Regions from separate parts of the Phycicoccus ginsengisoli genome, predicted to be linked through region 2. Evidence: predicted binding sites of a transcription regulator. Region 2 holds the regulator's gene; each other region holds the start of a gene.
What was found. The regulator LexA, encoded in region 2, represses DNA repair genes until DNA is damaged. The targets are predictions, from matches to a motif close to TCGAACANNTGTTCGA.
Positions count from the first base shown of each region.

Region 1: a site for LexA is predicted at 3,230-3,245, ahead of ACYVDO_RS06210 (HNH endonuclease signature motif containing protein). Genes of this name have one in related genera too.
Region 3: a site for LexA is predicted at 2,157-2,172, ahead of recA (recombinase RecA). Genes of this name have one in related genera too.
Region 4: a site for LexA is predicted at 5,246-5,261, ahead of ACYVDO_RS03315 (YbaK/EbsC family protein). Genes of this name have one in related genera too.

Region 1 covers NZ_BAAGYN010000003.1:228,235-235,932, reverse strand. The annotation lists gene ACYVDO_RS06225 (PaaX family transcriptional regulator) at 1-173, opposite strand, end outside; gene ACYVDO_RS06220 (malic enzyme-like NAD(P)-binding protein) at 346-1,740, shown strand; gene ACYVDO_RS06215 (DUF6986 family protein) at 1,744-3,000, shown strand; gene ACYVDO_RS06210 (HNH endonuclease signature motif containing protein) at 3,253-4,908, shown strand; gene ACYVDO_RS06205 (helix-turn-helix domain-containing protein) at 5,123-5,746, shown strand; gene pucL (factor-independent urate hydroxylase) at 6,111-7,019, shown strand; gene ACYVDO_RS06195 (nucleobase:cation symporter-2 family protein) at 7,027-7,698, shown strand, end outside.
Region 2 covers NZ_BAAGYN010000008.1:139,547-147,244, forward strand. The annotation lists gene ACYVDO_RS14495 (4Fe-4S dicluster domain-containing protein) at 1-944, opposite strand, end outside; gene fdh (formate dehydrogenase) at 944-4,258, opposite strand; gene ACYVDO_RS14505 (LysM peptidoglycan-binding domain-containing protein) at 4,428-4,832, opposite strand; gene lexA (transcriptional repressor LexA) at 5,091-5,816, shown strand; gene ACYVDO_RS14515 (DUF4259 domain-containing protein) at 5,820-6,239, opposite strand; gene ACYVDO_RS14520 (GNAT family N-acetyltransferase) at 6,331-6,852, opposite strand; gene ACYVDO_RS14525 (class I SAM-dependent methyltransferase) at 6,871-7,515, shown strand; gene ACYVDO_RS14530 (NAD-dependent protein deacetylase) at 7,522-7,698, opposite strand, start outside.
Region 3 covers NZ_BAAGYN010000009.1:187,810-195,507, reverse strand. The annotation lists gene ACYVDO_RS15775 (ABC transporter permease) at 1-75, opposite strand, end outside; gene ACYVDO_RS15770 (ABC transporter ATP-binding protein) at 77-1,066, opposite strand; gene ACYVDO_RS15765 (DUF1876 domain-containing protein) at 1,094-1,408, opposite strand; gene ACYVDO_RS15760 (hypothetical protein) at 1,633-2,031, shown strand; gene recA (recombinase RecA) at 2,368-3,438, shown strand; gene ACYVDO_RS15750 (regulatory protein RecX) at 3,470-4,210, shown strand; gene ACYVDO_RS15745 (YoaK family protein) at 4,229-4,990, shown strand; gene miaB (tRNA (N6-isopentenyl adenosine(37)-C2)-methylthiotransferase MiaB) at 5,096-6,634, shown strand; gene def (peptide deformylase) at 6,717-7,313, shown strand; gene miaA (tRNA (adenosine(37)-N6)-dimethylallyltransferase MiaA) at 7,318-7,698, shown strand, end outside.
Region 4 covers NZ_BAAGYN010000002.1:142,975-150,672, reverse strand. The annotation lists gene ACYVDO_RS03335 (HNH endonuclease family protein) at 1-35, shown strand, start outside; gene ACYVDO_RS03330 (DNA polymerase III subunit alpha) at 226-4,296, opposite strand; gene ACYVDO_RS03325 (SAV_6107 family HEPN domain-containing protein) at 4,293-4,742, opposite strand; gene ACYVDO_RS03320 (DUF6504 family protein) at 4,755-5,078, opposite strand; gene ACYVDO_RS03315 (YbaK/EbsC family protein) at 5,389-5,949, shown strand; gene ACYVDO_RS03310 (VOC family protein) at 6,008-6,397, opposite strand; gene ACYVDO_RS03305 (HAD-IIA family hydrolase) at 6,517-7,338, shown strand; gene metF (methylenetetrahydrofolate reductase [NAD(P)H]) at 7,612-7,698, opposite strand, start outside.

The DNA of each region.
Region 1 (7,698 bases), on a different contig from region 2:
GCCGAGCGGACCGCCTGCTCGTCGACGCCGGCGGCCGCCATGAGCCGGATCAGGCCGCTGACGCTGATCCAGCCGCCGAGCTCGCGGACGTACAGGCCGAGCAGGGTGACGATGAGGGCCCGGGGCGGTTGCGGGCCGCGGTCGGCGCCACCGTCGAGGTCGGTCGTCGTCACGGGGGCACAGTAGCCGCAGGCGCCCGGCCCATGCCGGTGCGGCCGCGTGTGAGGGGCGGTCGCGACAGGCCGGTCGCCGGGCGTGGACGAGGGTTGTCGGCGCCCACCGGGAGGCTCTAGTCTTCCGACAGACAGAAGCTCGAATCCGTATCGTGGAAGAACGAGGCCCCTGATGCCTGCACCCAGCCCCGGATACTCCATCACCGTGCGCGTCGAGGCGCCCGCCGCGATCGACACCACGGGGGTCGTGGCCGCGGCGGTCGCGGAGGCCGGCGGTGCGCTCACCGCCCTCGACGTCGTGGAGTCCCGGGGCAAGAGCCTGGTCGTCGACATCACGTGCAACGCCTCGGACGCCGACCACGCCGACCGGATCACCGCGCAGATCGCCGCCGTTCCCGGGGTGAAGGTCCGCAAGGTCAGCGACCGCACCTTCCTCCTGCACCTGGGCGGCAAGCTCGAGGTCGTCCCCAAGGTGCCGCTGAAGCACCGCGACGACCTGTCCCGCGCGTACACGCCGGGTGTCGCCCGGGTCTGCCTCGCCATCGCCGAGAACCCCGACGACGCGCGCCGGCTCACCATCAAGCGCAACACCGTCGCGGTCGTCACCGACGGGTCGGCGGTGCTGGGGCTGGGCAACATCGGCCCGGCCGCCGCGCTGCCCGTGATGGAGGGGAAGGCCGCGCTCTTCAAGCAGTTCGCCGGGGTGGACGCGTGGCCGGTCTGCCTGGACACCCAGGACACCGAGGAGATCATCCGGACGGTCAAGGCGATCGCTCCCGTCTACGGCGGTGTGAACCTCGAGGACATCTCGGCGCCCCGCTGCTTCGAGATCGAGTCGCGCCTGCGCGACGAGCTCGACATCCCCGTCTTCCACGACGACCAGCACGGCACCGCGATCGTGGTCCTCGCAGCCCTCACCAACGCCCTGCGCGTGGTGGGCAAGACGGTCGAGGACGTGCGCATCGTCGTCTCCGGTGTGGGGGCCGCGGGCCACGCGATCGTGCGCCTCCTGGACGCCCAGGGCGCGCGCGACATCGTCGGCTGCGACCGGCACGGGGCGCTCGACCCGGACGCGCAGCACACCGACGAGTTCCGCGGCTGGATCGCCCGGAACACCAACCCCCGCAAGGTGCGTGGCACCCTCAAGGAGGTGCTGGCCGGTGCCGACGTCTTCATCGGCGTCTCCGCGCCGAACCTGCTCGACGAGGACGACATCGCCGGCATGGCGGACGGCGCGATCGTCTTCGCGCTCGCCAACCCCGACCCCGAGGTGGACCCGGTCGCGGCCAGCCGGCACGCGGCCGTGGTCGCGACGGGGCGCTCGGACTACGCCAACCAGATCAACAACGTGCTCGCCTTCCCGGGGTTCTTCCGCGGGCTGCTCGACGCAGGGGTCAGCGACATCACCGACGACATGATGATCGCCGCGGCGACCGCCATCGCGGACTGTGTCCACGCAGGGGAGCTCAACGCGAGCTTCATCGTCCCCAGCGTCTTCGACCCGGAGGTGGCGCCCGCAGTCGCCGCCGCGGTCCGCCACGCCGCCGGTGTAGAGGGTAGGGCCTGAGCCATGACGTTCGACCCGACCGACCTCACCCGTGAGCTCGACGAACGCCTCGCCGGCGCGGACTCCGCTCTCGCGCAGGGCTTCCCGGGCGAGAGGCCGCAGCGCCAGCCGGTCCACACCGTCTATGTCCCCGCCAGCCGGTACGACGCCGGCCTCGTGCCGCGGTGGGGGGCCGAGGCGCTGGCCGTCCTCGACGAGCACGGCGGAGGGGCGCAGGAGTATGCCGCGCTGCTCGGCATCGGCGCCGACCTCGCCGAGGACGTGGTGCGGCGGGTGCGCGCCAAGCTGGCGGCCGAGCCGGTCGAGGACCTGCGCATCGACTTCGAGGACGGCTACGGCTCGCCGGCGGACGACGTCGAGGACGCGGCGGTCGACGCGAGTGCCGCCGCTCTCCTGGAGTCGGTGCGCGCCGGGACGGTGGCGCCGTTCCACGGGATCCGGTTCAAGAGCTTCGAGGCTCCGACGCGGGCGCGAGGGGTGCGGACCCTGGCCCGGTTCGTGGAGGCCGTCGCGGCCGACGGCTCGCTGCCGGAGGGCTTCGTGGTCACGCTGCCCAAGGTGACGTCGGTCGAACAGGTCGAGGCGATGGTCGTCGCGTGCGACCGCCTCGAGTCCGCCCTCGGACTTCCCTCGGGCGCAGTGGGTTTCGAGATCCAGGTCGAGACGCCGCAGGCGATCCTCGGGCCGGACGGCACGGCCCTGGTCGCGCGGATGGTCCATGCCTCGGCGGGTCGCTGCACCGGTCTCCACTACGGCACGTACGACTACTCGGCCTCGCTGGGCGTCGCCGCGGCATACCAGTCGATGGAGCACCCGGCCGCCGACCACGCCAAGGCGGTCATGCAGGTGGCCGCGGCCGGCACCGGCGTGCGGCTCTCGGACGGCTCGACGAACATCCTGCCCGTGGGCGACCGTGAGGCCGTGCGCTCGGCCTGGGCGCTCCACGCCCGCCTCGTGCGGCGCTCGCTGGAGCGTGGCTACTACCAGGGCTGGGACCTGCACCCGGCGCAGCTGCCGAGCCGGTACGCCGCGACCTACGCCTTCTACCGCGAGGGCCTCCCGGCAGCGGCCCTGCGGCTGCGCAACTACGTCGGCCAGGTCGACTCGGGCGTGATGGACGAGCCGGCGACGGCGCGGGCGCTCGCGGACTTCGTCGTGCGCGGGCTCGACTGCGGCGCGACGGACGACGCGGAGGTCCAGGAGCTGACCGGCGTCGACCGCGCCCGGCTGGACGTGCTCGCGAAGCGCGCGTCCGGGTAGCGAGGCCGGGGGGAGCGCCGGCACGCGGGTACGCCGGCGCCACTGCGGCCAGTGCTGGGTGCACTGTGGCTGCCGTTGGCCCACTTGGCTGGTGCCGGTTCGGCAGGGTGCCGTCGGGTCGTCGAGGCAGGTGCGGGAGGGGGCCACGACCGCCTTCCGGCTGCGGAGGGAACGCTGTTCGGCGTTGGCCTGCAACAGGATCGGGTGTGGACGAGCCTTCCCTGCTCATTCGAACAGGTGTACGATTGGGACATGTCGACCACCCCTCTCGCGCAGGCCCGGGAATCCCGGCAGCGTGAGCTGTGGGCGCGCACCGCGCAGACCGCCGGGCGGCTCAACCGCGCGCAGGCAGAACTGGTCGACATCGCCGCCGAGCTCGTCGAGGACGGGTACTGGGGTGACGGCGGCTTCAGGACGCCCGAGCACTACCTCGTCGTGCGCGCGGGGCTGTCGCCGGCGCACGCGCGGGACGTCGTTGCGGTCGCACGCCGTCGGAGCGAGCTCGTGGAGGCGTCGGCTGCGTTGGGTGCCGGCGAGCTGTCGCTCGACCAGGTCGCGGTCCTCGCCCACGGCGTGCCGGCCACCCACCAGGCCTCCGCGACCACCCTGGCTCGGGAGGCGACCGTCCCCCAGCTGCGTCGCGCCGTGTCCCGGCACGCGTTCGCCGCCCCGGCCGCCCCGCCCGCCGCGGCGCCCAGCGACGAGGCCCTCATGGCCCACGAAGGCCCGGAGGCCGGGGCGGTAGCGGGTGTGGCCGCCGGCGAAGGCGGCGCGAACGTGGAGCCGGAGGGAGACGGAGCTCGCGACGAGACCATCCCCTCCAGTACGCCCGCGGGGCGGCTGGTGAGCGAGCCGGATGCCATGTCCCCGGCGGAGAGACGGGCATGTGCGAAACCCGAGCTGTCGATGTCGTACGACGCCGACGGCCGGTTCCAGCTGCGGTACTCCGCGCCCGCGACCGTCGGCGCCCTCGTCGAGCAGGCGGTCAGGGAGGCCAAGGACGCGCTGTTCCTGCGTCGCCGTGACGCCCGGGCCGATGAGGACGCCGCCCTGCCGGGACCGGGAGCCGCGGGTGCGGAACCCTTGGCTGTCGGTGCGGCCGGTTCCGCGCTCGGCGTGGAACGCCCGGGCGATGCGGATGCCGGTCTGCCGACCTACGCAGATGCGTTGGAGGAGATGGCGGTTCGCTCTCTGGCGACTGTGGGGTCCACCTCCCGCGCCTCGCACTACCGGGTCTACCTCCACCTCGACACGAAGGGCGCCTGGGTCACCGGCGGCCATGCCATCCCGCTGCGGCTGCTGGGGCGGTTCGTGTCCGACGGTGTCGTCCAGCCGGTGTGGGAGACCGAGGGCAAGCCGGTGTCGGTGGGCCGGGCGATGCGGATCCTTCCCGAGCGCGCCCGACGGCTCGTCGCCGACCGCGACCGTGGCTGCCGGTTCCCGGGGTGCACCGCCACCCGGTTCGTCGAGGTGCACCATGTCGACGCCTGGGCCGACGGCGGCAGCACCGACCTCGACAACCAGGTGAGCCTGTGCACCGCTCACCACGACGGCATCGACCGCGGCGACTACTCGATCACCGGTGACCCGGCCCGGCCCGACGGCCTGACCGTCGTCAACCGGTACGGCCTGCCGATCCGGCCCCCGAGGCCGTCGGAGACCGCTGCGCCGCCGGGCGGTGACCCGCCTGTCCCCTCCGGGACGTTCCGCCCGCCCTCCGGCGGCCCGGTCCGGCGGGCAGACCTCGACCTGCCGCCCGACGCCGGACCCATCCAGGTGCCCACCGAGGTCACCGTCCGGCGGCCTGCTACCTCCGCAGAGCTGGTCGCCCGCATGCAGCGGGAGTGGGAGGACGAGGTGGCGGCCGGGCGCGACCCCCTCGTCCGGGTCGGGTTCCGTCGCCGCTGACGGCACCGGCCGGCACGTTCCAGCACTTCGCTGCGCGCCGAGGTCCGAGTCTCGGTGCGGAGAGGCGGAGGGGCGGAGGGTCGAAGGGTCGAAGGGGCAGAGGCGCTGAGGCGCTGAGGGGCTGAGGCGCTGAGGGGCTGAGGCGCTGAGGGGCTGAGGCGCTGAGGCGCATCAGCTCTCGTGCGCCGGCGGTGGGCGAAGTACGGTGAGCCGCATGCGCGTTCGAGCGGAGTTCACCACCGAGCCGTTCCGTGGTGAGGACGAGCGCGTCCCCGCGCACGTGACCGCCGCCGCGAGCGCGCTGACCGCGGCCGGGCTGACTCCAGACCTCGGGCCCCTCGGCACGGCCGTCGACGGGGAGGCCGACACGGTCGTCCCGGCGGTCGCCCAGGCCGTCCGCGCCGCGCTCGCCGAAGGGGCGACCCGGGTGACGCTCACGGTCAGCGACCTCGCGGCCGGTCTCGACGCCGCGCTGCCGACCCTGGCCGCTGCCCGGCGGCGTGGCGCGGCCCAGGAGGCCGGTGCCGCCCGGGGGGCCGGGGCCTCCGCCGTCGGCGCTGCTCGAGGTGGGGACTCTGCGTCCGGACCCGCCGCCACCACGGACCTCTCGGACGGGCTGGCCCGGCTCATCGCGGCCGTCGAGGAGGAGCTGGGTGCTCCCCTGGTCGACCTGCCCCGGGCCGGCAAGCAGCAGGCGGTGCGGCTGCTCGAGGAGCGGGGGGCGTTCGAGATGCGCCGCAGCGCCGAGACGGTGGCCGAGGCGATGGGCCTGACCCGCTTCACCGTCTACAACTACCTCAACCGGGTGCGCGAGCCCGTGGAGCCCCCGGCGAGCTGAGCCGGGTGGCCTCCCGCGACTACGCCGGTGCCTCCGCCGCGCGGCCGGGTCACAGGCCGACGACCGGCCGGCGACCGAATGGCGCCCCATGTAGGCGGCCTCGCCAGCGCCGGGATCTTCGTTTCAACAAACTGTTGACGGCGACGAATCGGACACCTATCGTTCCATCATTCGTAAACAGGTTTCCGTATCACGGAAGTCAGGACCAAGACCGGCGCTTCCATCCCAGCGTCGCGCGGCACCCCGGCCCACTCGGCCGCCGTGTCGCGGCACACGGCCCCGCTCAGCGCGGGCGCCCGGACCGAACCCATCGCCCCGGCACCAGCCGCGCGGCCCGACGGAGCACCCGCAAGGAGCACCTGTCATGACCTACGTCCTCGGACCCAACCAATACGGCAAGGCGGAGAACCGCGTCGTGCGGATCTACCGCGACACCGCGCGCCACGAGATCCGCGACCTCAACGTCTCCAGCGCCCTGCGCGGCGACTTCCGCGACGCGCACGTCTCCGGCGACCAGGCGAACGTCCTGCCGACCGACACCCAGAAGAACACCGCCTTCGCCTTCGCCAAGCAGCACGGCGTCACCTCCCCGGAGGACTACGCCCTCGCCCTCGGGTCCCGCTTCCTCGACGTCACGCCGGCCGCCACGGCCAGCCGGGTCGAGGTCGAGGAGTACACCTGGGACCGCATCGAGGTCGGCGGCCAGGGCCACGACCACGCCTTCGCCCGCCGCGGCGGCGAGGTGCGCACCACCGTCGTCACCCAGGACCGCAGTGGCGACAGCCCCCGCGCCTGGGTCGTCTCGGGCATCAAGGACCTCGTGATCCTCAAGTCCACCGGCTCGGAGTTCAAGGGCTTCCTCCAGGACGAGTACACGACCCTGCAGGAGGCCGACGACCGCATCCTCGCCACCTCGCTCGTCGCCCGCTGGCGCTACGAGACGACCGAGGGCGTCGACTGGAACAAGTCCTTCGACGACATCCGCACGGTCCTGCTCGAGACCTTCGCGACCACCTACAGCCACGCGCTGCAGCAGTCGCTCTACGCCATGGGCTCGGCGGCCCTCGAGGCCCACCCCGAGGTCGCCGAGATCAAGTTCTCCGCGCCCAACAAGCACCACTTCCTCGTCGACCTCAGCCCGTTCGGGGTGGAGAACGACGGCGAGGTGTTCATCGCCGCGGACCGGCCGTACGGCCTGATCGAGGCCACGGTGCAGCGCGAGGGCGGGTCGGACGCCGGGGATGCCTGGCTCACCGTCCCGGGCTTCTGCTGAGGCCGGCATGCGACTGCGCAAGCGGACAACGACGTCCGCGCCCCCACGTCAGCACCAAGGCCGCCCCGAGGACCAGAAGTACGGTCCCGGCCCCCTCCTCGCCTACGGCACCCAGCACATCCTGACCATGTACGGCGGGGTCATCGCACCGCCGCTCATCGTCGGGGGCGCCGCCGGCCTCAAGCCCACGGACATGGCCCTGCTCGTCACGGCCGGCCTGTTCATCAGCGGCCTCGCGACCCTCCTGCAGACCCTGGGCATCGGACCCTTCGGCAGCCGCCTGCCGATCGTCCAGGGCATCTCCTTCGCCAGCGTCTCCACCATGGTCGCGATCGCGAGCGGGGGCGGACTGCGGCCGGTCTTCGGCGCGATCATCGTGGCCGGGCTCATCGGTCTGGTGGCGTCGTCGTTCTTCGCCCAGCTGGTGCGGCTCTTCCCCGCAGTGGTGACCGGCACCATCATCACGGTCATCGGCCTGTCGCTGATGCCGGTGGCGTTCCGGTGGGCGATGGGCAACAACGACAAGGCCCCCGACTTCGGCTCGATGGGCAACATCGGCTTCGCCGGCCTGACGCTGCTGGTCATCCTGGTCATCAGCCGGGTCTTCCAGGGGGCCGTCTCGCGGCTCTCCATCCTCATCGGCCTCGTCGTGGGCACCGTGATCGCCGCCCTCACCGGC
Region 2 (7,698 bases):
TCGTCGAGGAGCAGGAAGACCGACCCCGTGCCGCCGACGCCGTCGTGGGCGTTGGCACCGTAGAGCCTGGCCTCGGTGAAGCCGTTCTCGTGCAGCACCTCGACCCGGTCGCGAGCGGTGTCGAGCATCTCGGCGAGCGTGCCGAACTTGATCGAGGTCGTCGGGCAGGCCTGGGCGCACGCCGGGGTCTGGTCGTGGCCGATCCGGTCGTAGCAGAGCGTGCACTTCTGGGCGATGCCGACGTTGGACACCTCCCCGCCGTGGCGGGTGTCGGCCCGCTCGTCCTCGCGCCGCTCGATGACCCCGAAGGGGCAGGCGGCCACGCAGTACCCGCAGCCGTTGCAGACGTCGGGCTGGACGACGACTGTCCCGTGCTCGGTGCGGAAGAGCGCACCGGTCGGGCAGACGTCGAGGCAGCCGGCGTGCGTGCAGTGCTTGCACACGTCCGAGGCCATCAGCCACCGGAAGTCCGGCAGCGTCCCGGTGGCCGCGGCGGTCCTCGCCGCTGCGGCCATCGCGTCGAGCGAGCCGTCGTCACCGACCGCGGCGGGCACGACGCCCTCGAGCGCGGCCGGGGCCGTGCCGGAAGCCCCCGACGGACCGGGGTGCGGCGCGTCCGGCGGCCGCAGCGCCGGCATACCGAGGTCGATCAGCTTGCGACCGGACTCCCGGGCCTCCTGGACCCGGTCCGTGGTCTGCTCGATGAAGGCCACGTGCCGCCAGGTGCTCGCCCCGAGGCCGCCGGTGTTGTCGTAGGAGTTGCCGGTGAGGGTGAGGCCGTCCTCGGGGATGGCGTTCCACTCCTTGCACGCCACCTCGCAGGCCTTGCAGCCGATGCAGATCGAGGTGTCGGTGAAGAAGCCCTTGCGGGGTTCGGGCTCCTCCCACGCCGCGTCGTGCGACGGGTCGGTCGGCCCTGCGAGCTGGTGCTGCCAGAACCCCATCAGGCGCCGGCCTCCTTCATGTCGGTGGTGCGCAGCTGGTTGCTGGTCTCGACCGTGATCCCGGCGCGGGACTGGTACTCCTCGACCAGCCGCAGCAGCGCCTCCCCGCGCGGGCGGCGCCCGGGGACGATGTCGCAGGACGCGACCTTCGACTCCTGGATCTGCACGTTGGGGTCGAGGGCGATGCCGAGCAGGTCGTTCGCAGCGTCGCCGGACACGACGGCGTCGCCGCCCACACCCCAATGGTACGGCAGCCCGACCTGGTGGATGGTGTGGCCGCCGACCTGCAGCGGCGTCATCCGCTCCGTGACGAGCACGCGCGCCTCGATCGCCGACCGGGCCGACACGATCGTGGCCCAGCCGCCGTTGACCAGGCCCCGCTCGCCCGCGAGCTCCGGGGAGACCTCGCAGAAGAACTCGGGCTGGAGCTCGGACAGGTACGGCAGCCACCGGCTCATCCCGCCGGCCGTGTGGTGCTCGGTGAGCCGGTAGGTCGTGAACACGAACGGGAACACGTCGGATCCCGGCTGGGTGCCGGAAGGGCTGAACAGGTTGTCCTTACGGGGGTAGACGCGCCGGGCCGGGTTGCTCTGCTGGCCGTACAGCGCGTTCTGGACCGGGGACTCCTGCGGCTCGTAGTGCGTGGGCAGCGGCCCGTCGAGCAGGCCCTTGGGGGTGAACAGCCAGCCCTTGCCGTCGGCCATCATGACGAACGGGTCGTCGCCCGCGAGGCCGTCGGGTCCGCCGGTGCCCGGCTCGGGGCGGTACGACGGGGCCTTCGTCTTGACGAAGTCCGGGGTGTCGATGCCCGTCCAGGCCTGGTTCTCCTCGTCCCACCAGACGTACTTCTTGCGCTCGCTCCACGGCTTGCCGTCGGGGTCGGCCGAGGCGCGGTTGTAGAGGATGCGGCGGTTGTCCGGCCAGGCCCAGCCCCACTCCTGGGCGGTCGGGCCCTGCTCACGACCGGGCTTGCGGTTGGCCGAGCGGTTGACGCCGCCGGCGTAGACGCCGCAGTAGATCCAGCAACCGGAGGTCGTCGAGCCGTCGGCCTTGAGCTCGGTGTACATGCCGGCGAGCTCGCCCGCCTTGTCACCGGACAGGTGGCGGCCGTTGATCTCCGCGAGCACAGCTTCGCCGCTGATCTCGCCGTCCTCGTCGAGGGGGTAGTCCCAGGTGAGGTCGAGCAGCGGCCGGTCGCGCGGGTCGTCGGACCCGGCGAGCTTGGCGCGGATCCGCGTGCCGAGCTCGTAGAAGAACTCCAGCTCGCTCTGGCAGTCGCCCGGCGGGTTGACCGCCTTGTGCCGCCACTGCAGCAGCCGCTGGGTCTGGGTGAAGCTGCCGGCCTTCTCGACGTGGGAGGCGGGCGGCAGGAAGAAGACCTCGGTCCCGATCGCCTCCGTCTCCAGCTCGCCGGTGGCAATCTCGGGGGCGTCCTTCCAGAACGTCGCCGACTCGATCATCTGCAGGTCGCGGACGACGAGCCACTTCAGCTGGGCCAGGGCCATCCGCTGCATGCGCCCGTTGGCGGACCCGACGGCCGGGTTCTGTCCGAGCAGGAAGTAGCCCTCGACCTCGCCATCCCTCATCGCCATGGTCGTCTGGTACGTGCCGTGTGCTCCGCTGAGCCGGGGCAGGTAGTCGTACGCCCAGTCGTTCTCCTTCGTCGCGGCGTCGCCCCACCACGCCTTGAGCAGGCTCACGGCATACGCGTCGGCGTTGGCCCAGTAGCCCTTCTGCGCCTTGTTGGCGATCGCGCTGACGTAGTCCTCCCAGGTGTCGTGGTTGCCGACCATCGGCATGGCGAGGTAGCCGGGGAGGATGTTGTAGAGGGTCGGGATGTCGGTCGAGCCCTGGATGCTCGCGTGCCCGCGCAGGGCCATGATCCCGCCGCCCGGCCGGCCCATGTTCCCCAGCAGCAGCTGGACGATGGCGGCCGTGCGGATGAACTGCGCGCCGAGCGAGTGGTGGGTCCAGCCGACGGCGTACACGAACGCCGACGTGCGGTCGCGGCCGCTGTTCTCGGTGAGCGCCTTGGCGACGTAGTGGAAGTCGTCGGCGCTGATGCCGCAGACCTCCGCCACCATCTCGGGCGTGTAGCGCGAGTAGTGCCGCTTGAGGATCTGGAAGACGGTGTGCGGGTCCTGCAGGGTCTCGTCGCGCTTGACCCGGGCGTGCTCGAGGGCCGGGCCGCCGGAGCCGTGCTCGTCTCCGGCAGAGCGGTCGGAGGTCGACTGACCGTGCTCGTGCGTCGCCGCGGGACCACCGATCGTGCCGGGCGACGCGTTCTCGCCCTCCCCCTCCGTGGCGTACGCCCAGCTCGAGGGGTCGTAGCTGCCGAGCTTGTCGTCGTAGCCGGAGAACAGGCCGTCGAGGTCCTCGGTGTCCTTGAACTCGTCGCTGACGATCGTCGCCGCGTTGGTGTAGGCGACCACGTACTCCTTGAAGTAGAGGTCGTTGGTGAGGATGTGGTTGATCAGGGCGCCGAGGAAGACCACGTCACTGCCGGCGCGGATCGGGACGTGCTTGTCCGTGGTCGCAGAGGTGCGGGTGAACCGGGGGTCGATGTGGATGACCTTGGCGCCGCGCAGGCGTGCCTCGGTCACCCACTGGTAGCCGACCGGGTGGCACTCGGCCATGTTCGAGCCCTGGATGACGATGCAGTCGGCGTTGGCCAGGTCCTGCACGTACTGCGTCGCGCCGCCGCGTCCGAACGAGGACCCCAGACTGGGGACCGTGGCGGAGTGTCAAATACGGGCTTGGTTCTCGATCTGGATCGCGCCCGCGGCGGTGAAGAGCTTCTTGATGAGGTAGTTCTCCTCGTTGTCGAGGGTGGCTCCCCCGAGCGAGGCGATCCCCATGGTCCGGTGCAGCGGCCGGCCGTGCTCGTCGGCGTCCTGCCAGGTGCGGCGCCGGCTCTCGACGAACCGGTCGGCGATCATGTCGATCGCGGTGTCGCGGTCCATCGGCTCCCACTCGGTGCCGTGCGGGCGCCGGTAGAGCACGTGGGTCTGGCGGGAGGGGCTGTTGACGAGCTGCTCGCTGGCCGAGCCCTTGGGGCACAGGCGGCCGCGCGAGATGGGCGAGTCGGGGTCGCCCTCGATCTGCACGACCTTCTCGTCCTTGACGAACACCTTCTGGCCGCAGCCGACGGCGCAGTAGGGGCACACCGACTGCACCACGCGGTCGGCCGTGGCCGTCCGCGGGGACATCGACCGGGTGCGCTCGGACGTGACGGCCGGTCCCCGGCCGAGCAGGTCACCGCTGCGGAACTGGCGCAGCACCGGCCAGTCCAGGAACGTCTTCGTCGAGCTCATCAGTCAGCCTCCTTGCGGTGACCATATCCCTGGGTCCGGCAGCGCGCACTCCCGACGAAAAGGACGTCGCCCCAGACGCGTTCGGCCCGGGCGGGTCCCACCGGACAACCGGCTCGACGCCGGGCGCGGCATCCGGACCAGGCCGCCGGGCCCGGCCGGGGAGAGTGGCTCAGCCGACGGCGGGGATGAGCAGGATCTGGCCGGCGTGGACCTGGTCGGAGGCGAGGTCATTGGCGACCTGGATGCGGGCCACGGCGTCGGCGACCGGCAGGCCGGGCAGCTGCGTGGCGGCCACCTGGGAGAGCGTCTGGCCGGAGCGCACCGTGGTCGAGTGGTCGATGGCGGCGGAGGAGGCCGAGGCTCCCCCGGCGAGGAGGGCGACGGCGACCGCGACGAGCGCCACGAGGACGGTCAGGGTCACGGCGAGCCGGCCGGCGCGGGTCAGCCGGAGCGGCGCGGGGGCGGGGAGCCGGAGGTCGTCACCGCACGGCACCGACACCAGGTGCGGGCGTGCGGGCCGGCGCGGCTCGTCCACCGGCGGGGCGGTGACATCCCAGGCGACTGCTGCACTCATCGGGTCCTCCATCGTCAAGGTCATCGAACAGGTGTCCGAAGACCGCTGGTGCCAGTTCTAGCACGCATGTTCGAACAGGACAAGACACACCTCGAACACGTGTTTGGCAACTGTGTTCGAACGCCATACGCTGTGTCCACGTCGAGGAGCACACCAGACGGCACTGACAACGGCCCCCACGCCGGGGCCCGGGACCGGCCTCCTGGCGTGGCGACCGACCGGATCCACGGCACCTGACCTGCAGAGACGAGGAGCGTCATGAGCGGCGACAACGTCAAGGAACTCCCCGACCGCGACCGCGGCGACGGCCTCACCGTGCGCCAGCGCAAGGTCCTCGAGGTGATCCGGAACTCGGTCGACCGCCGCGGCTACCCGCCGAGTCTGCGCGAGATCGGCGAGGCCGTCGGGCTGACCTCCCCGAGCTCGGTCGCGCACCAGCTCGCGACGCTCGAGCGCAAGGGCTACCTGCGCCGCGACCCCAACCGACCCCGCGCCATCGAGGTCGTCTCCCCCGACGCCGCCGCCGACAGCCGCGGCTACCGCGGCGGGGCCGCGCCGCAGGACGAGGTGGCCGAGTTCGACGAGACGGGCATGGGCGACGCCCGGCCGGAGGCGTCCTACGTGCCGGTCCTCGGCCGGATCGCGGCCGGCGTGCCGATCACGGCCGAGGAGTCCGTCGAGGAGGTCTTCCCGCTGCCCAAGCAGATCGTCGGCGAGGGCTCCCTCTTCCTGCTCAAGGTCGTCGGCGACTCGATGATCGACGCTGCGATCTGCGACGGCGACTGGGTCGTCGTCCGCCAGCAGCCGACGGCCGACAACGGCGACATCGTGGCCGCCATGCTCGACAACGAGGCGACGGTCAAGACGTTCAAGCGCCGCGACGGCAAGGTGTGGCTGCTCCCGCACAACCCGGCCTTCGAGCCGATCGACGGTGACCACGCCACGATCCTGGGCAAGGTCACCGCCGTCCTGCGACGGGTCTGACTCCTAGCTCTCGTCGCCCAGGGCGTCGAGGTAGTGCGTCAGCCGCGCGCTGAACTTCTCGCCGCCGTCGCCGTCCGCCCACAGCTCCCAGAGCTCGTTGTCCTCCGAGCGCAGGGCGCGGTGCAGCGCCTGGGTGGCGAGCTCCTCGAGGCGCTCGTCGATGTCGAGCGGGTCCTCGTCGACCCAGCGAGGCACGTTGCGCTCGCCCACGACCGACTCCGGGTCGTCGCAGGCGGACACGATGACGGCCGCGGCGATGGCCTCGGACATCACCGGGGCCTCGATGTAGTCGCGCGAGCGCACGACCCGCCCCAGGGCGGACTCCACCCGCTCCCGGCGCGCCTGGGCGTCGGCCTCCTCCAGGTCGTCCAGGAAGTCGAGGGCGTCGTCGTTCTCGAACGGTCCGGCACCGGTCGCACCCATGGGTCAGCCTCCCCGAGTCTTCGCGCGAATCTCCTCGGCACGAGAGTGCCAAGCCAGGGCGTGACGCGCCAGTGCTGTTCCGGGACCCGGCTCAGGCCAGCCGCTGGTACCAGGCCGTGTCGACCCACCGGCCGAACTTGTTGCCGACCTCGCGCAGCACGCCGACCCGCTCGAAGCCGAAGCTGCGGTGCAGCGCCTCGCTCGCCTCGTTCGGCAGTGCGATCACCGCGAGCTGGGTGTGCACGGACGGTTCGGCGTCGAGCCGGGCCAGCAGCGCGGCATACAGGCTGCGGGCGATGCCCGCCCCACGGGCGGAGGCGTCGACGTAGACGGACACCTCCCGGGTCCCGTCGTAGGCCGGCCGCGGCCGGAACGGACCGGAGAACGCGTAGCCGACGACCTCGTCCCCGAGGCAGGCGACGAGGACGACGTTCCCGGGCCCCGTCGCCGCGAGCTTCTCGCCGAGGTAGGCCGCGCCGCGCTCCTGCGTGTCGAACGTCGCCACCGAGGTCCGCACCTGCTCGTCGTAGATGGCGGCCATGGCACCGACGTCCGTCGGGGCCGCGTCGCGGACCTCGACCGGCGGTCGTCCCGCGGTGGCAGGGGCAGTCATATCGGCGATGCTAGGGGGATGAGCGAGGATCGCGGTCACGAGCACGCGCCGGGGGGCGCACGCGCGGCGAGCACCGGCACCGGGCGCCGCCAGCTGTGGGACGAGCGGTATGCCGCGCAGGGCAGGGTGTGGAGCGCGGAGCCGAACGCGGAGGTCGAGCGCATCGTCGGCGACTGGGAGCCGGGGCGCGCTCTCGACCTCGGCGCCGGCGAGGGCCGGCACGCCGTCTGGCTGGCCGCCAGGCGGTGGCGGGTGACGGCAGTCGACTTCTCCGCGGTCGGGCTGGCCAAGGGCGAGAAGGAGGCGACGGGCCGGGGGCTGCGGGTGGACTGCGTCGTCGCCGACGTCCGCTCCTGGCAGCCGCCGGCGCACACGGCCTACGACCTCGTCCTCGTCGCCTACCTCCACCTGCCCGAGGACGTCCTCACCCGGGCCACGGCGTGGCTCGCGCCGGGAGGGGCGCTGGTCGTGGTCGGGCACGCGCTGCGCAACCTCACCGAGGGCGTCGGCGGCCCGTCGGACCCCGCCCTGCTGCAGACCGTCGAGGGGCTGCGCGAGGTGGCGGCAGACCTCGACGTCGAGCGCTGCGAGGAGGTCGTCCGGCAGACCGACGCGGGTGACGCGATCGACGTGGTCCTGGTGGCCCGGCGACCGTCGGGGTGAGGCGGGTCAGGCCCCCAGCCGGGCGACCAGCCGGGTGAGGGTGGGCCCGAGGGGTGCGTCGAGCTGGTGGCTGGCCTCGCCGTCGCCACGGGTGGGGCCACGGGTGATGATCGCGACCGGGATGCCGAGGGCGTGGGCGCGCCGGACGAACCGGTAGCCGCTCATCACCTTCAGGCTCGAGCC
Region 3 (7,698 bases), on a different contig from region 2:
CCCGAGCACCCACGCCGAGCGGTCCCGCAGCCGCTGCCGCAGGTCCTTGAGCGCGATCGCCACGACCGGGTGCATCTCACTCCCTCAGCGCGGTGCCGGTCAGGTGCAGGAAGACGGCCTCGAGGTCCGGCTCGACGACCTCGACCGACCGCACGGAGGCCCCGGAGCTGCTCGCGGCCGCCAGGACGCTCGGCAGCCGGACTCGTCCGTCGCGGGCCAGCAGCTGCACCGACGAGTCGGAGACGTCGACGCCGTCGATGCCCTCCATCGAGCGGCAGGCCTCGGCGAACGTGGCGAGGGAACCGCTGGCGGACAACAGGATCCGGTCCCGTTCGCCGACCCGGGCCACCAGCTCCCGCCGCGTGCCCTCGGCGACGAGCCGTCCCCGGTCGATGATGCCGACCCGGTCGCAGAGCCGCTCGGCCTCCTCCATGTAGTGCGTCGTGTAGAGCACGGCCAGTCCGGTCGCCCCCAGCGCCTTGATGCTCTCCATGATGGCGTGGCGGCTCTGCGGGTCGACCCCGACGGTCGGCTCGTCGAGGACGAGCAGCTCGGGCTGGTGCAGGAGGCTGGCACCGATGTTGAGCCGGCGCCGCATACCCCCGCTGTAGGACTCGACCCGGTCGTCGCCGCGGTCGCGCAGGTCGACCAGGTCGAGCACCTCGTCGACGCGGGTGCGCAGCACCGACCCCGAGAGCCGGTAGAGCCGCCCGAAGAAGGCGAGGTTCTCGCGCGCGCTCAGGTCCGGGTAGAGCGACACCTCCTGCGGCACGTAGCCGATGCGCGCCTTCGCCCGGGTCGCGCCCGCGGTCACCGGGATGCCGGTCACCTCGACCGAACCGTCGTCGGGCGTGAGCAGGCCGCAGACGAGCCGGATCGTCGTGGTCTTGCCGGCCCCGTTGGGCCCGAGGAGGCCGTACGCCTCGCCCGGCGCGATGTGGAAGGAGACGTCGTCGACCGCCACCCGGTCGCCGAACCGCCGTGACAGGTGCTGCGCGACCAGCACGTGCTCGTATGCCGGGCTGCCGGGTGCCGTGCCCGGGTCGCGCCTGGTGTCCGTACCCATGTCAGGCAGGGTCTCGGTCGCGCCGCGTCAGCGGCGCAGCGACACGGGGTGGTGCAGGGAGGCGGCGATGTCGTCCGCCGTGGCCCACAGCAGGTCGTGGGCGAGCTCGGACAGCGCGCGGGACACGGCCAGCTCCTCGCCGATCTGCGGGACCTCCGGGTCCTTGGGGTTGCGGTCGGCGTACCCGACGCCCCGCAGGTGCGCCCCCGCGCGGGTGTGCAGCCGGGCCTCGGCGCGGGTGCGGCCCTCGTGCTCGTCGAGGGAGAGGGAGATCTCCCAGGTCCCGTCGTGGCTCATGGCGTCCTCCTCGGTGCCGGCACCTCCCCGCGGTGCCGGGCTCATGCCCACGCTCCACCCGGACGGGGAGACGCCACCCGGGTCCGAAGTCCCGGTTCCGGGCCACGCCCGGCCGGTCACTCCGCCGGGGCGCTCCAGGGCGCTCCGGACCGCCGGGGCGCCTCTGCCCGGCACCCGGGTCCGAAGTCCCTGTTCCGGGCCGGTGGGCGGCGTCGAGCATGGGAGTCGTGCCGGTGACCGGCGCACGAGACCGGAGAGGACACGAGGCCATGACCGCAGACAAGGACGACCGCACCCGCAAGGGCGACAGCACGGCCAAGGGCGCGGACGCGCCGACGGACGAGAGGGAGCTGCGCGAGCGGATCGACCAGCTGCAGGCCGAGATCATCGGGCTGCGGGTCGAGCTGGCGCACACCCGGATCGAGCAGTGGGCCGGGCGGCTGGACGACCTCGAGCTGCAGTACCACCTCGGGCGGATGGAGGCCGACGAGCGGCTCGCTGCGGCGCTCGCGGACGTGCGGCACCGGATCGCCCGCGCTCGGCAGCGGGCGGAGGCTCGCAGTGAGGCCGCGGGGGAGGCGGTCGAGGCCGTCACCGGCGGTCTGGAGCGTGCCTTCGCCGACCTGAGGCAGGCGATGGTGCAGGCGCGCGACGCCGTCACCCACTGAGGGTGGCAGCGGCAGCGTCGCGGGGTGCCGAGGTGGGGCGGCACCGGGCGCGGCACGGGGGCTGCGGCCGGCACGCCGGGTTCGTCGGGGGGCGACCGGCGTGTCGGCCGCGCGGTGCGCGACTTTCGAACACGTGTTCGGTAGGTTTCTCCACAGGTGGCGTCCCGCCAGACCGACCGTCCACAGGCCCGCACTCGGCCTCGCGACGGCTGTCGGTGCCGACACCTAGCGTCTGACCCGAACGCAGGAGAGTGCGAGGCCAACCACAGCCCAGGCTGCAGCAGGGTCGACGGCAGGCGCGCCCGACACGAGACGAAAGAAGGAAGCGTGGCGAAGATGGCCGCACCGACCAACCCCTCAGCAGTGGGCACGGACCAGAAGTCCAAGTCCCTCGACACCGTCATGGGTCAGATCGAGAAGAACTTCGGCAAGGGCGCGGTCATGCGCCTCGGCGACGACGTCCGTCCGCCGATCGAGGTCATCCCCACGGGCTCGATCTCCCTCGACATCGCCCTCGGCATCGGCGGCCTCCCGCGCGGTCGCGTCGTCGAGATCTACGGCCCGGAGTCCTCGGGCAAGACGACCGTCGCGCTCCACGCGGTGGCCAGCGCCCAGAAGGCCGGCGGCATCGCGGCGTTCATCGACGCCGAGCACGCCCTCGACCCCGAGTACGCCAAGAAGCTCGGCGTCGACACCGACGCGCTGCTCGTGTCCCAGCCCGACACGGGGGAGCAGGCGCTCGAGATCGCCGACATGCTGATCCGCTCCGGCGCGCTCGACATCATCGTCATCGACTCGGTCGCGGCGCTCGTGCCCCGCGCCGAGATCGAGGGCGAGATGGGGGACAGCCACGTCGGCCTCCAGGCCCGCCTCATGTCGCAGGCGCTGCGCAAGATCACCGGCGCGCTCAACACCACCGGCACGACCGCGATCTTCATCAACCAGCTCCGCGAGAAGATCGGCGTCATGTTCGGCTCGCCGGAGACGACGACCGGTGGCAAGGCGCTGAAGTTCTACGCCTCCGTGCGCCTCGACGTCCGCCGGATCGAGACGCTCAAGGACGGCAGCGACCCGGTCGGCAACCGCACCCGGGTCAAGGTGGTCAAGAACAAGGTGTCCCCGCCGTTCAAGCAGGCCGAGTTCGACATCCTGTACGGCCAGGGCATCTCGCGTGAGGGCGGCCTCATCGACATGGGTGTCGAGCACGGGTTCGTCCGCAAGTCCGGCGCCTGGTACACCTACGACGGCGACCAGCTGGGCCAGGGCAAGGAGAACGCCCGCACCTTCCTCAAGGACAACCCCGACCTCGCCAACGAGATCGAGAAGAAGATCAAGGAGAAGCTCGGCGTCGGCCCGCAGGTCGACAAGCCGGCCGACCTGGTGCCCGAGGTCCCGGTCGAGTTCTGAGCGAGCCAGACCGCTCCACCGGTCACCGACCATGACTGACAAGCGCGCTGCGGCCTGGGCTGCCCTCGAGGCAGCCCAGGCCGCGACGTCGTCCGACGGACCCGCCTGGTTCGGGGACGCTCCGGCCACTCCCACTCCCACTCCCACTCCCACGCCCACTCCCACTCCCACGCCCGCGCCTCCGGGGCCGGGTGCCGTCTCGACGCCGAGGCGGCGAGGTCGCCGACCGCAGGCGTGGCAGCCGATCCCGGGAGACCCGGAGTCCGACCCGACGACCCGCGACGGCGAGCCGGATGCCGAGGACGTCGCCCGGCAGATCGTGCTGCGGCAGCTGGCGATGGCCCCCCGCAGCCGCAAGCAGCTCGCCGACAAGCTCCGCCAGCGCGGCTGTGCCGACGAGGTCGCCGAGCGCGTCCTCGACCGGATGACCGAGGTCGGGCTCATCGACGACGAGGCCTATGCCGGGATGCTCGTGCGGTCCCAGCAGGCCGGCCGCGGGCTGGCCACGCGGGCCCTCGCCCGCGAGCTGCGCACCAAGGGCGTCGACGACGAGACGGCCCGGGCCGCCCTCGAGCAGGTGCGACCCGAGGACGAGCGCGAGCAGGCCGAGCGGCTCGTGGCCAAGAAGCTCAGGACCATGCACGGGCTCGAAGCCACGGTGCAGACCCGCCGGCTGGCGGGCATGCTCGCGCGCAAGGGCTACCCCGGTGACCTGTCGATGCAGGTCATCCGTGAGGCCGTCCGTGGCGCCCCGGAGCACCAGCGCGACTGACGTCCGTATCCTCGACGCGTGCCACCCCTGCCGTCGCCGCGCTCCGCCGGGCTCGCGGCCCAGCGGCTGCGCACGGTCGCCGGCGCCACCCGGACGCCGCGCCGCAACCGCCACCTGGCCAACCTGTTGGCCTTCATCGCCGGCATGCTCAACTCGGTGGGCTTCGTGGCGGTGTCCGTCTACACGTCGCACATGACGGGGCTCACGGCGTCGGTGGCCGACCACCTGGTCCTCGGGTCGATGCACCTGGTCGGCATCGGGCTCGAGGCGATCACGTGCTTCGTCCTCGGCGCCGCGACGTGCGCGGTCGTGTTCAACTGGGGACGCCGCCGGCACCACGAGGCCCGGTTCGCCACCGTGCTGGTCCTCGAGGCCCTGCTGGTCCTCGCCTTCGGAGGACTGGCCGACCAGCTGACCTGGCGGCACCGTGACCTGGTCTTCGTCGCTGTTCTCTGCTTCACCATGGGGCTGCAGAACGCGATCATCACCAAGATCTCGGCGGCGCAGATCCGCACCACCCACGTCACCGGCATGATCACCGACATCGGCATCGAGCTCGGCAAGGCGGCCTACCGCAGCCGGCTGGCCGGCCAGCCGCCCGTCGTGGCCGACCTCGGCAAGCTGAGCCTGCTGACCGGCCTGGTCGGGCTGTTCTTCGTCGGGGGCGTGGCCGGCGCCGCCGGTTACCTGGCCCTCGGGTTCCCGGTGCTACTCGCCCCCGCGCTGGTCCTGCTGGTGGTCGCGGCCCCGCCCCTGGTCGAGGACCTGCGGACCCGCTGACGGCGGTGCCGGGCGGACACACTGACGGCGGTGCCGGGCTCGGCCACCCGGCCGGCGCCGACCCGGCATACCCGGGCTCGGGAAGCACGTACCCTTGTCGGTGCGATGACGACCACAGCCTCCGACCCCACCACCGCCGGCGCGAAGACCTACGACGTGCGCACCCACGGGTGCCAGATGAACGTCCACGACTCCGAGCGGCTCGCCGGGCTGCTCGAGACCGCCGGCTACGTCGACGTCAACAGCCTCCCCGCGGGGGAGCGGCCCGAGGCCGCCGACGTCGTCGTCTTCAACACCTGCGCGGTTCGGGAGAACGCCGACAACAAGCTCTACGGAAACCTCGGCCAGCTGCGTCCCGCCAAGACGAAGAACCCCGACATGCAGATCGCGGTCGGCGGCTGCATGGCCCAGAAGGACCGGTCGACCATCGTCCAACGCGCCCCGTGGGTCGACGTCGTCTTCGGCACCCACAACATCGGCAGCCTCCCGGCCCTGCTCGACCGGGCGCGGCACAACAAGCGCGCCGAGGTCGAGATCCTCGAGAGCCTCGAGGTCTTCCCCTCGACCCTGCCGACCCGGCGTGACTCCGCGTACGCCGGCTGGGTGTCGATCTCGGTGGGCTGCAACAACACCTGCACGTTCTGCATCGTCCCGAGCCTGCGCGGCAAGGAGGCCGACCGCCGCCCCGGCGACGTGCTCGCCGAGGTGCAGGCGCTCGTCGACCAGGGCGCCGTCGAGGTCACCCTGCTCGGCCAGAACGTCAACACCTACGGCGTCGAGTTCGGCGACCGGCTCGCGTTCGGCAAGCTGCTGCGCGCCTGCGGCGAGATCGACGGGCTCGAGCGGGTGCGCTTCACCAGCCCGCACCCGGCGGCCTTCACCGACGACGTCATCGCCGCGATGGCCGAGACGCCCAACGTGATGCCCAGCCTGCACATGCCGCTCCAGTCCGGCTCGGACAAGGTGCTCAAGGACATGCGCCGCTCCTACCGCAGCGCGAAGTTCCTCGGCATCCTCGACAAGGTCCGCGCCCAGATCCCCGACGCCGCCATCACCACCGACATCATCGTCGGCTTCCCGGGCGAGACCGACGCCGACTTCGAGGAGACGCTGCGGGTCGTGCGCGAGAGCCGGTTCTCCAGCGCCTTCACCTTCCAGTACTCGATCCGGCCCGGCACCCCCGCGGCGACCATGCCCGACCAGCTGCCCAAGGCGGTCGTGCAGGAGCGCTACGACCGGCTGATCGCGGTGCAGGAGGAGATCTCCTGGGCCGAGAACCGCCAGATCGAGGGCCGCGAGGTCGAAGTGCTCGTCGCCACCGGCGAGGGCCGCAAGGACACCGAGACCCGGCGCCTCTCCGGCCGCGCCCGCGACAACCGGCTCGTCCACTTCGCCGTCCCCGAGGGCGCCGAGAAGCCGCGCCCCGGCGACATGGTCACCGTCGGCGTCACCTACGGCGCGCCGCACCACCTCGTCGCCGACGCCGCCCTCTCCGGCGGCGTGTATGCCGTGCGCCGCACCCCCGGCGGGGACGCGTGGGCGGCCCTGCAGGACCAGCCCACCGGAGGCGGCAAGCCCGCCGTCACCCTCGGGATGCCGGGTGTCGGGCGCCCGGCCCCGGTCGCCGCGCCCACCTGTCGCTGACCGCTCCCCGACACCCGTCGCCCACGGTCGCCCCGCGGCCCGTGGCCGACGCCGAGACCACCGATCTGGAAGACTTCCCGCCATGACCGTGCGCCCCATCGTCATCACGGGCGAGCCCGTCCTGCACCGTCGGGCCGAACCCGTGCAGCAGTTCGACGACGAGCTCGCCGAGCTCGTCGCCGACATGTTCGAGACCATGGACGCCGCCAACGGCGTGGGCCTCGCCGCACCGCAGATCGGTGTCGGCCTGCGCGTGTTCACCTGGCAGATGGACAACGACGACGACGTCCCGGCCCGTGGGGTGGTCGTCAACCCGTACGTCACGGCAGCCAAGCCGGCCGTCGACGACCCGGACCCGCACGACGAGGTCGAGGGCTGCCTGTCGGTGCCCGGCGAGAGCTTCCCGCTCAAGCGGGGCCTCACCGCGAGCGTGTCGGGCTGCGACGCCGAGGGCAACGAGATCGCCTTCGAGGCGACCGGCTGGTTCGCCCGGTGCATGCAGCACGAGTACGACCACCTCAACGGCTTCCTCTACCTCGACCGGCTCAACGACCGCTGGTCCAAGAAGGCCCGCAAGGCAGTCAAGCGCCAAGGCTGGGGCGTGCCCGGCCACACCTGGATGCCCGGCGTCGACGAGGACCCGTTCGGCCACGACGCCCCGGACGAGCACGATCTCTGACGCGGTGGGCCACAGCCGGCCGCTCGTGGTGGCGGTCGTCGGGCCGACCGCGACCGGCAAGTCCGACCTCGGCCTGCACCTCGCCGAGGAGCTCGGCGGCGAGGTCGTCAACGCCGACGCCAGCCAGCTCTACCGCGGGATGGACATCGGCACGGCCAAGCTCCCGGTGGGTGAGCGCCGCGGCATACCGCACCACCAGCTCGACGTCCTGGAGGTGACGCAGGAGGCCAGCGTCGCGGCCTACCAGGAGGGCTCCCGCGCTGACATCGCTGCGGTCCAGGCGCGCGGAGCCCACCCGGTGATCGTGGGCGGCTCGGGGCTGTACGTCCGGGCCGCCCTCGACGTGCTCGACATCCCGCCCACCGACCCGGCCGTGCGGGCCCGG
Region 4 (7,698 bases), on a different contig from region 2:
CGACGGACCCCCGCGCCCGGTGGCGCTCGGCCTGACGCGAGGGGACGCCGGGGGTACCTCCCGCGGCACTGGCCCTGGCACCTGGCACCGCCACCGGCACCGGCACCGGCACGGCACTGGCACCTGGCACCGGCACGGGCGCTGACGCCGGCACCGGCGCCACGGCGGCCGCAGCGCCGCCGTCCGGTCCTCGGCGTCATCGTCGTGACGGGCACCCTCCCTCCGTCAGTGGCCGGAGCTGCCGGGGCTGGAGTGCCACAGCTTGCGCGGTGGGTCGAGCCGGTCCGCGCCCGGTCCGCCGGGCACGACGGTGCCCTGGCCGAGCCGGTGCGAGCCCCGCACGTCCTCACCCGGCGGCTTGGTGTCGGCGTACGGGGACTGCCGGAACCCGGAGGCGTGCACGAGCACCCGGCGCCCGCCCCGCAGGGCCTGCTGGTGCGCCGCCTCCTCGGCCTGCGCCTGCTCGGCAGCCGCCCGCTCGGACTCCTCCATCGCGGCCCACACGGCCTCCACCCCGCCGCGCTGCCACGCCTCCCACAACGGGGCGAGCTCCCACGCGCCCGTCGCCCGCAGCGAGATGCCCCTCGGGCCGGTGCGTCGCACCACGCCCCGCACGAGCAGCATCCACGAGTGGAAAACCGTGGCGGCGTAAGGACCTTGGACGTCCTCGAAGAACGTCGCGTCGACCGGCCCGGTCGAGTCGTCGAGGGTGAGGAACACGACCCGGCGGCCCGAGCGGATCGGCGGGGTCTGGGTGGCGACCTTGACCCCGCAGGCCCAGACGGTCGACCGGCTGCGGGCCGACAGCAGGTCGCGGCTGCGGGTGACCCCGAGGGCGTCGAGCATCGGCGCGTAGAACTCGACGACGTGGGCGCTGGCGTCGAGCCCGAGGATGTCGAGCTCGGCCCGGACCCGCTCGGGGCCGCTCAGCTCGGGCAGCCCGGTGCCGGTGGTCAGCTCGGGCCGGTCACCGAGGTCGAGGGCGAGCTGCGTGGGCTGGAGGCCGGCCGCGGCCACCGGGGCGGCCGCCTGCGACTGGGCCGCCGCGCGGGCGCGCACCTGGTCCCCCGCGAGCACGTCGGGCGGCGCCGACGCCTCACCCCGGGACCGGCCGCGCGGTGCCACCCGGCGGCTGGAGCGGCCGACGGCCCGGGTCCAGCGGTCGAGCTCGGCGAGGTGGAGCAGCAGGTCGCGCCGGGTGGTGCGGCCGCGCCGCCCCAGGCCTGCGGTCGTCGGCCCGGACGTCAGCCCCGGCACCCCGCCGGAGACCGCACCGATGCCGTAGAGCCGGTCGAACGCCCCGGCGAGGACGAGCCGTTCGGCGACCGGCCGCGACACCCGCGCCCGGTGCCAGAAGTCGGACAGCCCGGCATACGGCTGGCCGGCGACGACCTGCGCCACCTCGGCCTCGCTGATCCCGCGGACGTCGGCGAGCGAGAGCCGGATGCCGTAGTCGCTGGCGTCGGGCAGGTCCCCGGTGCGCACGTCGGCCGCGGTCCGGTCGCCGGGCGCTCCGGGGAACAGCGTGCGCTGCTCGAGGGGGTCGAGCTGCTCGAGCCGCTCGACGCGGTAGGTGCCGGTCGAGGCGTTGACGTCCAGGCCCAGCACGGTGATGCCGAGCGAGCGGGCGTCGTCGAGGATGAGCCGCTTGGGGTACATGCCCGGGTCGTGGGTGAGCACCCCGGCGAGGAAGGCCGCGGGGTGGTGGGTCTTGAGCCAGGCCGAGTGGTAGGTCGGCAGCGCGAACGCGGCGGCGTGGGCCTTGCAGAAGCCGAAGGACGCGAACGCCTTGAGCACCTCCCAGATGCGGTCGGTGTCCTCGCGGGTGTAGCCGCGGGCCAGCGCCGCGGGTCGCCACCACGCCTCGATCTCGACCTGGCCGCCGGGGGTGCCGAGCGCCCGGCGCACCTCGTCGGCCTGGGCCAGCGAGACGCCGGTCGTCTCGGCGACGATCATGAGCACCTGCTCGTGGAACACCACGACGCCCTCGGTCTCCTGCAGCGCGGCGATGAGGGTGGGGTGCAGGTAGGAGGCGGCCTTCCAGCCGTGCCGGGCCTCGAGGAACGGCGTGATCATGTCGGACTTCACCGGCCCGGGGCGGAACAGCGAGATGTCGATGACGAGGTCCTCGAACCGCTGCGGCCCGAACTTGCCGATGAGCTCGCGCTGCCCGGGGCTCTCGATCTGGAAGCAGCCGAGGGTGTGGCTGGTGCGGATCAGCCGGAAGGTCGCCTCGTCGTCGAGCGGGACCTGCGCCTGGTCGTCGAGGTCGACCTCCTGCCCGTCGACCCGCGCGACCTCGGCCACGGCGTGCGCCATCGCCGACTGCATCCGGATGCCGAGCACGTCGAGCTTGAGCAGCCCCATCGTCTCGACGTCGTCCTTGTCGTACTGGCTCATCGGGAACCCCAGCCAGCTCGCCTCGACCGGTGTGCGGTCGAGCAGGCTGCCGTCGGAGAGCACGACCCCGCACGGGTGCAGCGCGATGTGCCGGGGCAGGCCGTCGAGCCGCTCGACGAGGTCGAACAGCGCGCGCAGCCGGGGGCTGTCGAGCCCGCGGGAGCGCAGCTCGGGCAGCTCGGCGATGGCGCTGCGGGCGTCGCGGGCGCGGATGTGCGGGAACGCCTTGGCGATCTCGTCGACCTCCACCGGGGCCATGCCGAGCGCGGCGCCGACGTCGCGGATCGCGTGCCGGACCTTGTAGGTGTCCATCATCGACACGCAGGTCACCCGGTCGCCCCCGAACCGCTCGAGCACGCGCTCGTAGACCTCGGTGCGCCGGGCCGACTCGACGTCGATGTCGATGTCGGGCAGCTCGGCCCGCAGCGGGCTGCAGAACCGCTCCATGATCAGGCCGTAGCGGATCGGGTCGACCCCGCTGATCCCGAGCAGGTAGTTGACCAGCGACCCGGCGCCCGACCCGCGCGCGGCGACCCGGACCCCCATCTCCCGGATGAGGTCGACGACCTCGGCGACGGTGAGGAAGTACGAGGCGTACCCGAGCTCGGCGATGACCTTGAGCTCGTCGACGAGCCGGCGCTCGACCGCGGACAGCTCGCGCTCCCCCAGCCCCGGGTAGCGCCAGGCGAGCTTGTCGCGGCAGCGCTGCTCGAGCCGGACCTGCGGGCTCTCCCCCGCCTCGATGCCCAGCACCTCCGGCTCGGGCAGGTGGACCGAGCCGATGCCCAGGTCGTGCCGGGCGCTCTGGGCGCAGGCGAGCCCGAGGGCCAGGGTGCGCTCGAGCAGGGCGTCGGCCCGGGTCCGGTCGCCACCGGTCACCGCGAGCGCCACCTCGCGCATGGTGTCGGTGCCCGCGAGGTGGGCCGCGTCGGTGACCCGGTCGAGGTGCCGGGTGTCGAGGGCGACGAGCCGGCGGGCGGCGTCGAGGACGTCGACGACCGCGGACTCGGCCGGGTCGACGTGGCGCACCGCCGCGGTGAGCACCGCCGGCAGCCCGGCGTCGTCGGCCAGCCCGAGCATCCGCGCGGCGTGGACGCGGGAGGCCGGGGTGCCGGACGGGCCGCCGTGGCAGACCACCTCGACCACGAGCGCGCCGGGCGGCAGCCGGTGCTGCCACCGGGCGAGCAGCGCCCTGGCCCGGTCCGGCCGCCCGGCCAGGACCGCCCGGCCCACGTCGGAGTCGGGGCCGAACAGGACGACGAGCGGGCTGGGGTGTCCGTCGGGGGCCGCGCAGCGCGCGGCGACGGTGTCGAGCGAGGTCACCGGCGTCCCCCGCTCCCCGCGCAGGTGGGTGTCGGTGACGAGCCGGCACAGCGCGGCATACCCGACACCCCCGGGCAGCCCACTCGCCCGGCCGCGGGCGAGCACGGTGACCCGCGGGTGGCGCGGGTCGACCACGGCACCGCCGCGCACCGGGGTGCGGGGCCGGGCCGCCGGGGGCAGGTATGCCGCGTGGCCGCCACCGCGGGCGGCACCGGCGAGCGCCCGGTCGGCGAGCGTCCGGTCGGCGAGCATCCGGTCGGCGAGCATCCGGTCCGTGAGCTTCTGGTCGAAGGGTCGGCGTCCACCGCGGGCGGGGTCGTCGGGACCACCGCCGGACGCGCCGGAGCGGTCCCGGTCGGGCCCGACCGCGAGGTCGACCCCGAGGACCGGGGAGATGCCGGCGGCGGTCGCAGCCCGGACGAACCGGACCGCGCCGTAGAGCCCGTCGCGGTCGGTGAGGGCGAGCACCGGCTGGCGGTGCTGGGCGGCGCGCTCGACGATCGCCTCGGGCGTGGCGGTGCCGTAGCGCATCGAGAACCCCGAGGCGACGTGGAGGTGGACGAAGTCGGTCACGGCGACCCCCCGGCGCGGGCCGGGGCCCCGGAGGCCGCCACGGTGGGCACGAGCACGTCGCGGGCGACACCGGCGGCCGGCAGGCCGAGGGCGCGGCAGACCAGCTCGAGGAAGGTCTCGGACTGGCGCAGCAGGTCGTCGGCCTCGCGGGCGGTGTGCGGGCCGGGCCGGGCGGCGACCAGCTCGAAGAAGCCGGCCCACTCGGCGAGCTCCGGCGCGACCGACGGCACCAGCTCCCAGAGGCTGCGCGGGCCGGCCGGGCCCCCGGGGCTGGTGCGGGCGGCGACCACGGCGGCGGCGGCGCGCAGGGCCGCGAGCTGGGCCTGCCGGTGGCGCTGGGCGATGTCGCGGCTGTGGCACGCCTCGAGCAGGGAGTGCCGGGACCGGTCGAGCAGGTCCAGGGCGCTCGCCACGGCGTGGGGAACGGGGGTGGTGGTGGGAGTCATGGGTCGGCGCCTTCAGTCCGCGACCCGCAGCAGCCGCCAGCCCGCGCCGGCTGGACCGGCCGGGTCGGAGCCGAGGTCGTAGACACCCGACCCGGCGGAGCGACCGGCGCTCGCCTCGACCCGCCACACCCGGCGCTCCCGGGCGTCGGTGAGCACGTCGGCGCCCTCGCGGGCGTCGCGCCACCACGCCCGGCGCTCCTGCCAGGAGTCCAGGACGGCCCGCACGACGTAGAGCCGGCCACGCCAGACGAACGCGTCCGGGTGCGTGGCCACGGTGGTGCCACCCCCCTCGGTGCTCTCGCGGACCTCGATCGGCTCTTCGTACCGGCGCACCACGGCATGGCTCCTTCGTCAGGGCAGGATGGGATGAGGTGGGGCCCTGGCCCGGACCGGCGGGGTCGAGGCGCCGGCCGCGGGGCCAGGGCCGGCCGTGGTCCGGTGGCGACGGACGGCTCGGCCCAGGGCCGGAACCGCTCGGTCGCCGGTCGTCCGGACCCCGGCATTCGAACATTTGTTCGATATCCGGAACGGTACACCCGGCCTCGGACACGGCGTCAAGAGGAGCCGCGACGCCGGTGCGCGCCCACCCGTGAGACGACCTCCCCGAACTCTGGTGGGCTCCCCCCGCCGGCCCTAGTCTGCGAGCATGCCGCCCGACGCGTCCTCGCCGCAGGCGCTCACCCCGACGACGACCCGCCCCACCGGCGCGGTCCCGGACCTTCGTGGGCACCCGGGCGTCCAGCGCGTGCTCGCAGCCCTCGCGGTCCACCACGTCACGCCCGAGGTCGTCACGCTGCCGGACGCGGTCCGCACCGCGGCAGCCGCGGCAGCGGCACTCGGGATCACCCCGGCGGAGATCGCGAACTCGCTGGTGTTCCGGGCGACCTGCGCCGCGGGCGGGAGCTCCCCCGTCCTCGTCCTGACGTCGGGGGCGCACCGGGTCGACCTGGTGAAGGTCGCCGACCTCGTCGACGACGTCGCGCACCTCGAGCGCGCAGACGCCGACTTCGTCCGGGAGACCACCGGCTTCGCGATCGGCGGGGTCGCGCCCGTCGGCCACACCCAGGCGGTGCCGACGTACGTCGACGTGTCGCTGAGCCGCTACCGGCACGTGTGGGCGGCAGCGGGCCACAGCCACACCGTCTTCCGCACCACCTACGAGGAGCTGCTGCGGGTCACCGCCGGCCGTGCCATCGAGGTCGCCTGACCCTGCCCACCCGGAGCCGGCTCACCCACCTCCCTCGGGTCACCGGCACCCGTGCCCGTCAGGCCGGCGGCGGACCCTCGTGCACGCAGAGCACGTTCCCGTCGGGGTCGCGGAACCACGCGGCCCGGTCCGTACCCGTCGTCGCGATGTGGCCCACCGTCGTGAGGCCGGGCAGGTCGTAGTCGTCGAACACGACCCCGCGGCCCTCGAGGTCGCGCACCTCCGCGGCGACGTCGGGCACCTCCCAGCTCAGTGCCGTGCTCGGGTTCTGCGTCCCCGCGTCACGCGGGAGCAGCATGAGCACCACGCCGCCCGCGAGCCCGTAGAGCAGGCTGCCCTCGTCGTTCGTCCCCTGGAACGGCAGACCGAGACGGTCGTAGAACGCCCGTGCGCGACCGGTGTCCGTGACGGGCAACATCGTCGCGATCGAGCTCGTGGCCAAGGACATGACGAGACCTCCTCGCTGCGCTGCGGCCCCGGCGGTCGCAGGCCACCTTCGAGCATGCGCCCCGCCCGATCCGTGGCGCTCCCCCACAAGGGTGAGACCGGCTGGGCAGAATGTGCCCCATGACCTCACCCCGGCCGGTCGAGTGCTGGCTCACGGACATGGACGGCGTCCTCGTGCACGAGGAGACCGCGATCCCGGGGGCGGCCGAGTTCCTGCGCGCCCTGGTCGAGCACGGTCGACGGTTCCTGGTCCTGACGAACAACTCGATCTACACCCCGCGCGACCTGCGGGCCCGGTTGCGGGCCAGCGGCATCGACGTGCCCGAGGCCGCGATCTGGACCTCCGCGCTCGCCACGGCCCAGTTCCTCGACGACCAGCGACCACACGGGAGCGCGTTCGTCGTCGGCGAGGCCGGGCTGACGACCGCGCTGTACGAGGTCGGCTACACGATGACGGAGCGGGACCCGGACTACGTCGTGCTCGGCGAGACGCGCACCTACTCCTTCGAGGCCATCACCAAGGCGATCCGGCTCGTCGAGGCCGGTGCCCGGTTCATCGCGACCAACCCGGACGTGAGCGGGCCGAGCCAGCAGGGCACGATGCCCGCGACCGGCTCGGTCGCCGCGCTCATCAGTGCCGCGACCGGACGCCAGCCCTACTACATCGGCAAGCCCAACCCCCTCATGATGCGCAGCGCCCTCAACCGGCTCGACGCCCACAGCGAGTCGACCGTCATGATCGGCGACCGCATGGACACCGACGTCATCAGCGGCCTCGAGGCGGGACTTCGGACCGTGCTGGTGCTCACCGGATCGACCTCGCGCGGGCAGGTCGACACCTTCCCCTACCAGCCGACCCGGGTGGTCGACTCGATCGCCGACGTCGTGCCGCTCGTGGGCGAGCTGCGCCCGCTGGCCGGCCCGGGCCGACCATCTGAGTAGTCGCACGGATGCGGGGCGGTCACGACCGGCGGCAGGCTCGGCGCGCCGCAGTCGGGGGACTGTGGCGGCGCGGGGCGTAGGTGCCCGGGGCGGCCGGGGGGACGGTCGAGCCGGGGCCCGCGCCCCGCGCGACGACGTGAGCGGACCGGAGGCTGGGCCATGGGCCTGCGGAAGCTCGGCCGAGGGGCGCCGGAAGCCCGGAAACGCCGGAAACGCCGGAAGCCCGGACGCCGGAGGCCGGACGCCGGAGGCTCGGCACAGGAGCCGCCGGCCTCAGAGACCGAGGTTGCGGTGCACCTCGAGCGTCGCGGTCGAGCGGTTCATGGTGATGAAGTGCAGGCCCGGCGCCCCCTCGGCGAG